DNA from 3 places in the Massilia orientalis genome. Region 2 is predicted to be linked to each of the others. Evidence: predicted binding sites of a transcription regulator. Region 2 holds the regulator's gene; each other region holds the start of a gene.
What was found. Region 2 encodes HrcA, which represses chaperone genes, less so after heat shock. Its sites were predicted from a motif close to TTAGCACTCNNNNNNNNNGAGTGCTAA; they were not measured.
Positions count from the first base shown of each region.

Region 1 (4,258 bases), on a different contig from region 2:
TCCTCGGTGCGGAAGCGCTGCCACGACTCGGTGGCGCCGCGCTCGTCGAGCAGGCGCTCGAAGCCGTCGGTGTCCTCGGCGCGGACGAGGTCGCGGATCGTCGCCTGGTCGCCCGCGAGGTGCGTGGCGGCGAAGCGGAACACGAGCTGGTCGCCGATGCCGAGCGTGCTCGCGGGCGGCACGGCCACGTAGTCGCTAATTTCGGTGCTCCTGCCTGCGCCCGCGTCGGCCGGCATTGGCGCTTCCTCGTCCATGTAGTCGTCGTTGAGCAAATGGATCATGCCCGTCGCGCGCGCGACGAGGGCCGTGGCGCGGCCTTCGCCATCGTCGACGACGAGGGCCGCGTGTTCGAGTTCGTCCAGGTTGACTGCCGCCATGGTGCCTCCGCTTGAAGTCGATGCCGCCAGTATGCAGCGGCTGCGGTTCAAGGCTCGCACGGTTAGTCCGGACAAAAGAAAAGCCCGCAGGGCGCGAACCCTGCGGGCTTCCGGTGCGACGGAGTACGGCGCGGGTACGGCGAATTACATCATGCCGTCCATGCCCATGCCGCCCATGCCGCCCATGCCACCCATGCCGCCGGCGGCCGGCTTGTCTTCGGCGACTTCCGAGACCATGCAGTCGGTGGTCAGCATCAGGCCGGCGATCGACGCTGCGTTCTGCAGTGCCGAGCGGGTGACCTTGGCCGGGTCCAGCACGCCCATTTCGACCATGTCGCCATAGGTGCCGTTCGACGCGTTGTAGCCGTAGTTGCCCTGGCCGTTGATGACGGCGGCGACGACGACCGACGGCTCTTCACCGGCGTTCTGGACGATCATGCGCAGCGGCTCTTCCATCGCGCGCAGGACGATCTTGATACCGGCTTCCTGGTCCGGGTTGTCACCCTTGACGTTCAGCGCGGCGCGGGCACGCAGCAGGGCCACGCCGCCGCCCGGGACGATGCCTTCTTCGACGGCAGCGCGGGTGGCGTGCAGCGCGTCTTCCACGCGTGCTTTCTTCTCTTTCATTTCGACTTCGGTCGCGGCACCGACGCGGATCACGGCAACACCGCCGGCCAGCTTGGCCACGCGCTCCTGCAGCTTCTCACGGTCGTAGTCCGAGGTCGCTTCTTCGATCTGGATGCGGATCTGCTTGACGCGCGCTTCGATCGCTTCGGCGGCACCGGCGCCATCGATGATGATGGTGTTTTCCTTGCCGACTTCGATACGCTTGGCCTGGCCCAGTTCGTTCAGCGAGACCTTTTCCAGGGTCAGGCCGACTTCTTCGGCGATCACCTGGCCACCGGTCAGGATGGCGATGTCTTCCAGCATGGCCTTGCGACGGTCGCCGAAGCCCGGGGCTTTCACTGCGACGGTCTTCAGGATGCCGCGGATGTTGTTGACGACCAGGGTCGCCAGCGCTTCGCCTTCGATGTCTTCGGCGACGATGACCAGCGGACGGCCAGCCTTGGCGACTTGCTCCAGCACCGGCAGCAGATCACGGATGTTCGAGATCTTCTTGTCGCACAGCAGGACGAACGGGTTCTCGTGAACGGCAACCTGCTTGTCCGGGTTGTTGATGAAGTACGGCGACAGGTAGCCGCGGTCGAACTGCATGCCTTCGACGATGTCCAGCTCGTCGTTCAGCGACTTGCCGTCTTCGACGGTGATGACGCCTTCCTTGCCGACTTTTTCCATCGCCTCGGCGATGCGCTCGCCGACGGACGAATCCGAGTTGGCCGAGATGGTACCGACTTGCGCGATCTCTTTCGAGGTCGTGGTCGGCTTGGCGATCTTCTTCAGTTCTTCGACGGTAGCGGTGACGGCCTTGTCGATGCCGCGCTTCAGGTCCATCGGGTTCATGCCGGCGGCAACGAACTTCATGCCTTCGCGGACGATGGCTTGTGCCAGCACGGTCGCGGTGGTGGTGCCGTCACCGGCGTTGTCGCTGGTCTTCGAAGCGACTTCCTTGACCATCTGCGCGCCCATGTTCATGAGCTTGTCTTTCAGTTCGATCTCTTTGGCGACCGAGACACCGTCCTTGGTGACGGTCGGGGCGCCGAACGAACGTTCCAGCACGACGTTGCGGCCTTTCGGGCCCAGGGTGACTTTGACTGCGTTGGCCAGGATATTGACACCCTCGACCATCTTGGCGCGTGCTACGTCGCCGAACACTACATCTTTAGCTGCCATGTTTTATTTCTCCAGATTCAGGAAGTTATTGGACGAATTACTGGGCCACGACGGCCATGATGTCTTCTTCGCGCATGACCAGCAGCTCTTCGCCGTTGACCTTGACGGCCTGGCCCGAGTACTTGCCGAACAGGACGCGGTCGCCGACTTTCACTTCCAGCGGACGGACGTTGCCGTTCTCCTGCACTTTGCCGTTACCGACGGCCAGCACTTCACCTTGGTCCGGCTTCTCGGCCGCCGCATCGGGGATGATCAGGCCGGATGCAGTCTTGGTTTCCTGGTCGAGACGCTTCACGATCACGCGATCGTGCAATGGGCGAAGGTTCATGCAAAACTCCTTTTAGTTGGTTTGACGAGCTATCCAGGGACCGCAGCCAGCCATCCTCGGGATCGACTCACTGCGGCGTAGAAAGGTTTGTTAGCACTCTCTACTAACGAGTGCTAATTATAGGGACGATAATTTGGCATTTCAAGCCACTGTGTTCGAGTTTTAATCGACTTTTTTGCGGTTTCGCAACCGATTCGGACGCATCGGGACAATGCGGGAGGCGCGCCGCCGGATGCGCGACCTGGCGGCGGTTGATGAACGCATAAGCATATGAGGGTAACATCGAACGCCCGCGACAGGGCGCACGATCGCACGGGAGCGCGCGCCTGTTGACGAAAAATTCAAGACGATCCTATAGTTACGGATGATTTCCGAATTCCAAGACCTCTCCGATAAGATCGACCGGCTCGCCCAGTTGACCCAGGCGCTGCGCAGCGAGAACTACCTGCTGCGCCAGGCGAACGCCTTGCTCAGCGCAGAAAACGTCGACTTCAAGAACCGGCTGATCGCGGCCCAGCAGCGCGTCGAAGCGCTGCTGGCGCACCTCGAACCCGCTCCCGAAACGACGACCGACGACGCCGAGGCCCCGCAATGATCCAACTGGACGTGACCATCATGGGCTTGCCGTATCGCCTGGCGTGCCGCGACGGCGAGGAGAAGACGCTGCGCGAAGCCGTGGCCTATCTCGACGGCAAAATGTGCGCATTGCGCGACTCGGGCAAGGTCAAGGGCACGGACCGCATCGCCGTGATGGCGGCGCTGTCGGTGGCCGCCGAATTCCTGTCCGTGAAAGCGCCGCAGGGACCCTTGGCGGACCTGACGATCCTGGAAGTCAAGCAGAAACTCGAGGCGATGCACACGGTGTTGGATGCCGCACTCTCGGCCGACCAAAACCTGGCCTGAGCCTAAAAACGTTTGACATGCCCGGCCATCGTAGTAAACTGCCGTCTACCCTGCGGTGTTCGAGATTTGCCATATATTCCTTGAACCATTCTTTCGCATAGGTTGTGGAACATGTTTGGTGGGCGCGATCGTCGCTAGTTCGACGAACCCGAAATTGAACTGACTACGACCACCTTGAGCCATCAGGTTCGGGATGCCGGCAAAAACGGCACAGGCGGGGATATATTCCGAAGCGGTTGCGTACGATAAGTTCGCAGCCGCTTTTTCATTTGTGCTGACGAATGGGGACCCGCGCATGCGCTACTGGTTGATGAAATCCGAACCCGATGAAGTGAGTTTCGCCGACGTCCTCGCAGCGCCCGGCAAGACGGTCGCCTGGTTCGGCGTGCGCAACTACCAGGCCCGCAATTTCATGCGCGACCAGATGGAGGTCGGCGACGGTGTCCTGTTCTATCACTCCAGCTGCGCGGTGCCGGGCGTGGCGGGTATCGCGAAGGTGGCCGGCGGTGCGTATCCGGATGCGTCGCAGTTCGACCCTTCCAGCCACTATTTCGATCCGAAGGCGACGCGGGAGCAGCCACGCTGGATTTCCGTCGACGTGACCGCGGTGGCGGAAGGACGTTATCTGCCGCTGACCGAGATGCGTGGCGTGCCGGCGCTGGAAGACATGGTGCTGCTGCAGAAGGGCAGCAGGTTGTCCATTTCGCCGGTGACGAAAGCGCAGTGGGACAAGGTGCTGGCGTTGATGGGCGTGTCGATCCCGGCCACGTAATTCAAACCGTCGCCCCTGCGAAGGCAGGGGCCCAATTTGTACGCGTTATCGACATGCGTAAAACTTGGTCCCCGCCTGCGCGGGGAC
Region 1 covers NZ_JASNRB020000007.1:244,828-249,085, forward strand. The annotation lists gene QPK29_RS13285 (hypothetical protein) at 1-377, opposite strand, end outside; gene groL (chaperonin GroEL) at 522-2,168, opposite strand; gene groES (co-chaperone GroES) at 2,206-2,496, opposite strand; gene QPK29_RS13300 (hypothetical protein) at 2,861-3,091, shown strand; gene QPK29_RS13305 (cell division protein ZapA) at 3,088-3,399, shown strand; RNA gene ssrS (6S RNA) at 3,444-3,624, shown strand; gene QPK29_RS13315 (EVE domain-containing protein) at 3,695-4,171, shown strand.
Region 1: the regulator HrcA is predicted to act here: its motif matches at 2,587-2,613, upstream of groES (co-chaperone GroES).

Region 2 (4,258 bases):
GAGCGGGTAGGCGTTGATGGCGCAGACGAAGCGGATGTCGATCCTGGCCAGTTGGCCGGCCGTGCCGTACGGCAGGTATGGCGATGCCGCGCATTGCTGGTGTTTCGGCTGGGTGCCGCCGACCGGGGTGTGATTGGTGACGACCGCGCCTTTCGGGATCACTTCATAGATCTGGCCGTATTCGATCTGGTTCGGGAAGACGGCCGTGACGTCCTGGCCGGCCGTGGCCGGCGGATTGATGGGCAGGTCCTGGCCGTTCGTGCTCAGGACCAGGCCCGGGTATTGCAGGCCGGAGACCGTGACGTTGATCGGGAACGTGGCCTTGCCGCCACCGCCGCAGGCGGCCAGCGTGGCCAGGATCGCGAGGGCGAAGGCCGGACGCGCGAGGGAAAACTTCATGTGGGTCTCTCCAGATTCCAGATTTAAGCGCAGGTGACGGTGACGGTCGTGTCTTCGGTCGCGCCCATGGTGCCCGCACCCTTGCCGTTGCCGCCGCCGCTGACGGTGCAGGTCTGGCCGGCCGGCTGCTGCAGGACGGTGACGCCGTATGCGCCGTCTTCGTTCACGGGTGCCATCGGCACGGTTGCGGTGCCCGCCGCGACTTCCTTGCGGTCGGCGCCATTGATGATCACGAGGCCGCTGGTCGTCAGGTTGACGATGCTTGCGGTCAATTTACGCTGGCGGATCGCGCAGTCCACGCGAATCTGTGCGATCGTGTAGTAGTTGGCGCGCGCCTTGCCGTTGGTGACGATGCAATCCGAGATCTTCTCGACGTTCGACGGGACGCTCTTGACCGTGATGTTGAACTGGTCGTCGGTCGAGATGCGGTTGTTGAACTGGAACGAGGTGTAGGGCGTCGTCACGGCCAGGTCTTCGCCGTTATTCGTCAGCACCAGACCGTCCTTGGTGACGTTATAGACCGCGCCGGTCAGGTACAGGTCGCCGCTCCCGCCGCCGCAGGCGGACAGGCCCAGCGCGCATGCCAGCGCTACAACGCCGGCACGCAGGATCGAGCTCTTCATAAAATCTCCACAGTGGAATGGGTGGCGCGCGGACGCTGCGCCGGTACGGCTGAATAGAAAAATGCCCATCATTTTAGTGCATTTGGCAAGCTGCGGCCCTATTTGGCTTTGTATCACGGTGTAACCATTAGCCCGTGTCCGGGGCGCCATTGCTTTTCGGCGCTGCCCTCGTTATGCTTGGACCGCTCCTTTCCACTCTCCAAGCTTCGTTTCCGGAGCCGCAATCCCGACCATGAACACGCGCCGCGCCTGGCCCAAAGCCATCCTGTTCGACCTCGACGACACGCTGTGGCCCATCGCTCCCGTGATCCTGCAGGCCGAAGAGAAGCTGTTCGCGTGGCTGCGCGAGCACGCGCCGCGCGTGGCCGATCGCTTCACCATCGACACCCTGCGCCAGGCGCGCCTGGAGCTGCTGGCGAGGAAGCCCGAATTCCAGCTCGATCTCGGCAAGCTGCGCCATGCCGGCCTCGTCGATGCCTTCCAGCAGGCCGGCGAGGATGCCGCCAAGGTCGAGCACGCGATGGCGCAGTTCTTCGCCGCGCGCAATGCCGTGATCCCGTACGACGACGTGCTGCCGGGCCTGCTGAAACTGAAGAACCGCGTGCTGATCGGGTCGATCTCGAACGGCAACGCCGACCTGCGCACGATCGGCCTGTCGCACCATTTCAAGGTGTCGGTGGCGGCGTCGGCGTTCGGCGTCGCCAAGCCGGATGCGGCGATCTTCCTGGCCGCCTGCGAGGAGCTGGGCGTGGCGCCCGAGGATGCGGTCTACGTCGGCGACGACGTGCTGCTCGACGTGCGGGGCGCCCAGCGCGCCGGCCTGCGCGCCGTGTGGATGAACCGCACGGGTTCGACGAAGCACATGGAGCACGAAGTCGTGCCGGATGCGATCGTAAGCGACTTCGACGAGTTGCTGGACTGGCTCACGCGCGAACACGAACAACAGCGCGGATAAAGCACAAGCGCGCATCGAGCGTGCATAATGACATAAATGAAACGAAATCCTGGCTAGACCATGCAACTCGATAACCGTGCACAAACCCTGTTGAAAGCCCTGGTCGAGCGCTACATCGCCGACGGCCAGCCGGTCGGTTCGCGCGCGCTGTCGAAGATCTCCGGCCTCGACCTTTCTCCGGCCACGATCCGCAACATCATGGCCGACCTCGAGGAAATGGGCTACGTCGCCAGTCCGCACACGTCGGCCGGCCGCATTCCCACGCCGCGCGGCTACCGCCTGTTCGTCGACACGCTGCTCACCGTGCAGCAGATCGACGAGAACGCGGTCGAAGCCGGCATGCGCCTGCCCGCGCACCAGCCGCAGAAGGTGATCGCTAACGCGGCGCAAATGCTGTCGTCGCTGTCGCAGTTCGCCGGCGTCGTGCAGAGCCCGCGGCGCGAATCGGCGTTCCAGCAGATCGAATTCCTGCGCCTGTCGGAAAAGCGCATCCTGCTCGTCATCGTCGACCCGCGCGGCGACGTGCAGAACCGCCTGCTGCTGACCGACGTGGATTATTCGCCGTCTCAGCTGATCCAGTCCGCGAATTACCTGAACCAGCATTTCGCCGGCCTGTCGTTCGACCAGGTGCGCGCGCGCCTGACGGGAGAATTGCGCCAGCTGCGCGACGACATGGGCCGCCTGATGCAGGCCGCGGTGGAGGCGGGCAGCGAAGCGCTGGCCGAGACGGACGACATGATCATCGCGGGCGAACGCAACCTGCTCTCGGTGGCCGACCTGTCGTCCAACATGAGCTCGCTACGCCAGATGTTCGAGATGTTCGAGCAGAAGACGGGCCTCATGCAGCTGCTCGACGTGTCGAGCAAGGCCGGGGGCGTGCAGATCTTCATCGGCGGCGAATCGAAGCTCGTGCCGATGGACGAGATGAGCGTCGTCACCGCGCCGTACGAAGTGAATGGCAAGATCGTCGGCACCCTCGGCGTCATCGGGCCCACGCGCATGGCCTATGAGCGCGTGATCCCGATCGTCGACATCACGGCCAAGCTGCTGTCGAATGCGCTGAGCCACTCCTGAGCGGAGCGGCAGGCGGTCAGTGCCGGTGCGGGCAATCCGTCTTCTGGCAGTGGCCGTAGATGGCCAGGGCGTGCTCGGCGATCTTGAAGCCGCGTTCGCTGGCGATCTTCTGCTGGCGGCTTTCGATCTCGTCGTCGTAGAACTCTTCCACGTGGCCGCAGTCGAGACACACGAGGTGGTCGTGGTGCGAGCCGGCGTTCAGCTCATAGATCGCCTTGCCGGTTTCAAAGTGATTGCGGTTCAGGAGGCCGGCCTGTTCGAACTGGGTCAGCACCCGGTAGACGGTCGCCAGGCCAACGTCCATGTTTTCGTTCAGCAGGGTCTTGTAGACGTCTTCCGCCGTCAGGTGCCGCACCGCGCTGTTCTGGAAAATTTCCAGGATTTTTAGCCGAGGCAAGGTCGCTTTCAGGCCGCTGGCTTTCAGGTCGGTTGGATTGTTGCTCATGTTTTGTTACTCGGATATGGGCGGAGTGCTTTATGATATAGCGTTTTACAAGCTCCCGCCTCATCGATTTTAAGGTCAGATATGCGCACTAAAGCCGTTTTCCATCGTTCCCACGCACGGGCAGCGCTCGTGGCCGGCCTCGCCTGCATGACGCTGGCGCTGTCCGGCTGCGCGGCCTGGCGTAACCAGACCAAGCCGGCGGCGCCGGTGAGCACCGCCCCCGACGCGGTCGCCGCCGATGCCGGCAAATCGGCGGCAATCGCGAATTCGGGCGCGCAGACGACGACCGTCACCAAGCTGCAGAAATTCCTGTGGATTTTCTCGCCGTACCGGCCGGACATCCAGCAGGGCAATTTCGTGTCGCAGGAAATGCTGAACCAGCTGAAGGTCGGCCAGACCCGCGACCAGGTGAGATTCATCCTCGGCAGCCCGCTGCTGCAGGACGCCTTCCACAAGGACCGCTGGGATTACCCGTTCTACCTTGCGCGCGGTAACGGCGAGCTGACCACCAGCCGCGTCACCGTCTATTTCAAGGACGACAAGGTCGACCACTTCGACGGCGGCAACCTGCCGACGGAACGCGAATACATCAATCGCCTGATCGGCATCTCGAAATACGAAACCAAGACCGAGCAGGAGTCGCTGGACGAGCTCAAGCGCAAGCGCGACGAGGCTGCGAAAGGCGGCGGAGGACAATAATGACCCAACTGAAAATCGCCGTTGCCGGCGCCAGCGGCCGCATGGGCCGCATGCTGATCGAAG
Region 2 covers NZ_JASNRB020000014.1:86,518-90,775, reverse strand. The annotation lists gene QPK29_RS21905 (hypothetical protein) at 1-399, opposite strand, end outside; gene QPK29_RS21900 (hypothetical protein) at 423-1,022, opposite strand; gene QPK29_RS21895 (HAD family hydrolase) at 1,255-1,977, shown strand; gene hrcA (heat-inducible transcriptional repressor HrcA) at 2,038-3,051, shown strand; gene fur (ferric iron uptake transcriptional regulator) at 3,068-3,496, opposite strand; gene QPK29_RS21880 (outer membrane protein assembly factor BamE) at 3,578-4,195, shown strand; gene dapB (4-hydroxy-tetrahydrodipicolinate reductase) at 4,195-4,258, shown strand, end outside.

Region 3 (4,258 bases), on a different contig from region 2:
GCCGTTCGGGTCAAGGTAGCCTTCGAGGATGAATTGCGCGTCGGCCGGTACCAGCAGGTCGTTGGTCACGCACTTGACGACGCCCAGCGTCTCGCCGCGCAGGGAGGCCAGCAGTTCGAGTTCGTCGGTCGGCAAGCGCATCGTCGCCGCGACGTGGTCGATCGGGTGCGTGCCGACGGCGAAGGCGATCGGCAGCGGTTCCCCGCGCGCGGCGTGCTCGAGGTAGATCGCGCGCAGGTCCGACGGTGCGATCAGGTCGATGCCGGCGGTGCGGCGGCCGCGCAGCATCAGGCGGCGCACGCCGACGTTGGTCCAGCCCGTCGTCCTGTCGACCGTGAAGTCGATCGAGGAGGAGATGTAGGGGGCGCCGTCGAGACCGTGCTGCAGGTGGACGGGCAGCTTCGTGAAATCGCAGTCGCCGCCGGTCAGGACCACCTGCTGGACCGGCGCCGCCGTGCGCGACACCTGCTCGATGGCGGCTTTCTTGCGCAAGCGTGCGAGCACTTCCGCCAGCAGCTTGTCGGTGGTCGTGCCGAAGGCGGCGGCGAGGCGCTGCCGGCTGCCCGCGAGGTTGCCGCACAGCGGGATCGCGTCGGCGCCGGGTTGTTCGAACAGCACGGCTTTCGGGTTGCCTTCGAGGAGGCGGGCAACGTCGGCCAGCTCGACCGGCCCGGCATGGCGCTCGAACTCGCTCGCATCGAGCGAGGCGGCGAAGCGGCGCAGGTCGAAACGCTCGAGGTCCGGACCGGGGCCGGCCGGCCGTTGAGCGGACGTGCTGAAATCGGAATGGGAATTCACTGTGGTCTCCAGAGGGTCATGGTGGCTATCACAGCGAATCTAATGCACCCGCGCATAGAACTGAAGCAACAATAAATGATCGATTCATCGAAAAATCTAATTAATTTCGGTGGTCGTCCGTGGTGTGCAACGGTCTGCTACCATCGGCGCTTCCATCGATTATTCACCAGCGATCATCAATCATGCATGCGTCAACCCGTCCCCGTTTCATCGTCGGCATCAGCGGCGCCTCCGGCGTGGTGTACGGCATCCGCCTGCTGCAGTTGTTGCGCGAACTCGACGTCGAAACACACCTCGTGATGAGCAAGTCGGCCCAGGTCACGCTGGCCTATGAATCGGACCTGAGCGTGGCCGACGTGCGGGCGCTCGCCGACGTCACCCACGCGAACACCGACATCGGCGCGGCGATCTCCAGCGGTTCGTTCAAGGTGCAAGGGATGATCGTGGCGCCTTGTTCGATCAAGACGATGTCGGAGATCGCGACCGGCGTGACGGGCAGCCTGCTGGCGCGCGCGGCCGACGTGATGCTGAAGGAGCGCAAGCGCCTCGTCCTGATGCTGCGCGAAACCCCGCTGCACCTGGGTCACTTGCGCACCATGACGACGGTCACCGAAGCCGGCGCCATCGTGTATCCCCCGGTGCCGGCCTTCTATGCGCGGCCGCAGTCGCTCGACCAGATGGTCGACCATACCCTGGGACGCGTGCTCGACCTGTTCGGCCTCGACACGCAGACGGTGACGCGCTGGAACCCGCCGCGCAACCATCCCGCCCGCGAGGGTGACCAATAAAACAAAAGGCACCCGAAGGTGCCTTTGTTGGTAGCCGACAGGATGGCTTACACGTAAGCCGCCAGCGCGGTTTTCATCTTCTTCAGCGCGGCCGATTCGATCTGGCGAATGCGCTCGGCCGACACGCCGAATTCCTCGGCCAGCGTGTGCAGCGTGGCGCCCGAGCCGTCGTCGTTGGCCAGCCAGCGCGCTTCCACGATACGGCGCGAGCGTGGGTCGAGTTTCGACAGGGCCGTTTCCAGGCCTTCCGATTGCAGGCGCACCACTTCTTCGGCTTCCAGGACCTTGGTCGGTTCCTGCTGGTCCGAGGACAGGTAGGCGATCGGCGAGAACTTGTCGTCTTCGTCGTCGGTCGGCGCTTCCAGCGCGATGTCGCGGCCGGACAGGCGCGTTTCCATCTCGATCACTTCTTCGCGCTTCACGTCGAGCATCTTGGCCAGGTCGTCGACTTGCTGCGGCGACATGGCATCCAGGCCCTGCTTGTTGCTGCGCAGATTGAAGAACAGCTTGCGCTGCGCCTTGGTCGTTGCAACCTTGACCAGACGCCAGTTCTTCAAGATATATTCGTGCATCTCGGCCTTGATCCAGTGCATGGCGTAAGACACCAGGCGGACGCCCTGGTTCGGGTCGAAACGCTTGACTGCCTTCATCAGGCCGATATTGCCTTCCTGGATCAGGTCGGCGTGCGGCAGGCCATAGCCCAGGTAGCCGCGCGCGATCGACACGACCAGGCGCAGGTGCGACAGCACCAGTTTCTGGGCCGCGTCCAGGTCATTCTTTTCCTGCAAACGCGTAGCCAGGGAAACTTCTTCCTCGTGGGACAGCATCGGCAGGCGGTTCACCGCCGAGATATAGGCGTCGATATTACCGAGATTGCCACTGAAACCCAGTCCCAGTGCACGATTGCCGGCCGGAACCAATGCGGATTGTGCGGACATAGTCACTCCCTCGTAGATAAACTGCTGCATCGTCTCGCCATCTCCAGAGCCCCGAAGGCGCAGCTGGCTGGCTTGTTGTCGGGATGCTGACGGTGCTATCAAAACCATTTCCCGCGATAGTCTGACGTAATATTAGCACTCTCTTGAGGTGAGTGCTAGGCGCCACCATATCCCTTACGATGGGTTTAAGTTTCATTAAAGTATTGCCCGCAGGAATCAGAAAAACGGGTTCGATTCAACTGTAGAGCAGGTACGAGCGGTTCAGTTGATGCGGCTCAAATGTGGCGTTCGTATCGTTTGAAATCGGTAGAAGACAGGTTAGGCGACACGTGCTGCGCTTTCTGTTGGCTGGCGCACGTTGCCATGTAGGTGAATGCCTCGCGTCCGCTGCCGGATTTGACTGGTCAGCAGCGGACGGGTTCACGGAACGGGCCTCGATATTCCTGAATGGTTGACTTGGATCGGCTGGATGGCGGCCCAGGTAGTGGGAAGACGATCATAACTGGCAAGCCACGGCGGTAGCTTTGGATCGATCCACCCGACGACCTCGATAGCTTTACCGTGCAAGTCAATGAGAGAAGGGCTTAGCCAAAGTAATTGCTCGTGATGGAAAACACGGTTGCGCGGTTCCCGTATCTGGTTAAGTGCCGACGAGACAGTATGGCGCTGACGCTGTGGCTTCGGGCAGCGCGGGAAAATCAGCCGCAGGTCTTTCCAAAGGTTGGTCTGGAACTGGACGTTGAATAACGAACTCCAGAAGCCGAAGGGTAGTTCGGCAATAATCTTGTCCGGGGTAAGCGCTTCGGCTCGGCGTTGCAGTTTTGCTTTCGCACTGACTACCTCACGAACCTGCCAGGCAAACGATGGGTCGCTCACCCAAGAGTCCCACCAGTCGGATCGTTTGTACAGGGTAATCAGGCGTTGATGTACGCCATTTTTCAGAGCGATTTCAAGCACGTTCAACATCGGCATTGTCGCTTCTGCCAGAAGCATGTTGTTCACATATGCTTTTGCTGCCCTGGCGACGTCGCCATTGCACGAGGCCCGATAACGGCCCAACCGTGCTGCGGAAAAGTGCTTTTCGAGGTCGCTCCAGTCCATCGCGCATCATTTTTGATCAGGCATGCTCACGATGATATACTCTGAACGCAGCCCTGGGTTTTGTCCTCTCCCAGCCTCCATACTGGTGATGACGCTAGGTCAGTTTTCGGTCCCGTTCCGCGGGACCACCCCGAATTCAAAACAAAACCCGCCTTCGTGGCGGGTTTTGTTTTTGGCCCAGCGTCGAGGAGTTATTTCAGACGCGCCAGATGCCTCTGCACCGACAACATGGCCCCGACCAGCCCCAGGCCGGCACTGATCGCCAGCAAGGCCGCCATGCCCATCGGCGGCAGGGGCGTCAGCTGGAATTCCGACGCATACAGCCGGGCAAACTCGGCGATGGCCGTGTTCAGCGGACGCAGCGCCAGCGCAACGGCCCCCAGCGCCACCGCACCCGCGCATAGGCCCAGCAAGGCGCCCGTGTAGTAGAACGGGCGGTGGATGAAGTTGTCGGTCGCGCCCAGCAGTTTCGACACGGCGATTTCCTCGCGCTGCGTCAGCACCTGCAAACGGATCGTGTTGAACACGACGGCGATCACGACGACGCCCAGCGTGATCGCGAGCAGCAGCAGCGCCAGGCGCAGCACGCCCAGCAGGGCGGCGAGGCGCTTGACCCAGGCCGAGTCGACCTGC
Region 3 covers NZ_JASNRB020000005.1:167,989-172,246, reverse strand. The annotation lists gene QPK29_RS09260 (UbiD family decarboxylase) at 1-798, opposite strand, end outside; gene QPK29_RS09255 (UbiX family flavin prenyltransferase) at 981-1,586, shown strand; gene rpoH (RNA polymerase sigma factor RpoH) at 1,634-2,524, opposite strand; gene QPK29_RS09245 (hypothetical protein) at 2,945-3,625, opposite strand; gene ftsX (permease-like cell division protein FtsX) at 3,817-4,258, opposite strand, start outside.
Region 3: the regulator HrcA is predicted to act here: its motif matches at 2,657-2,683, upstream of rpoH (RNA polymerase sigma factor RpoH).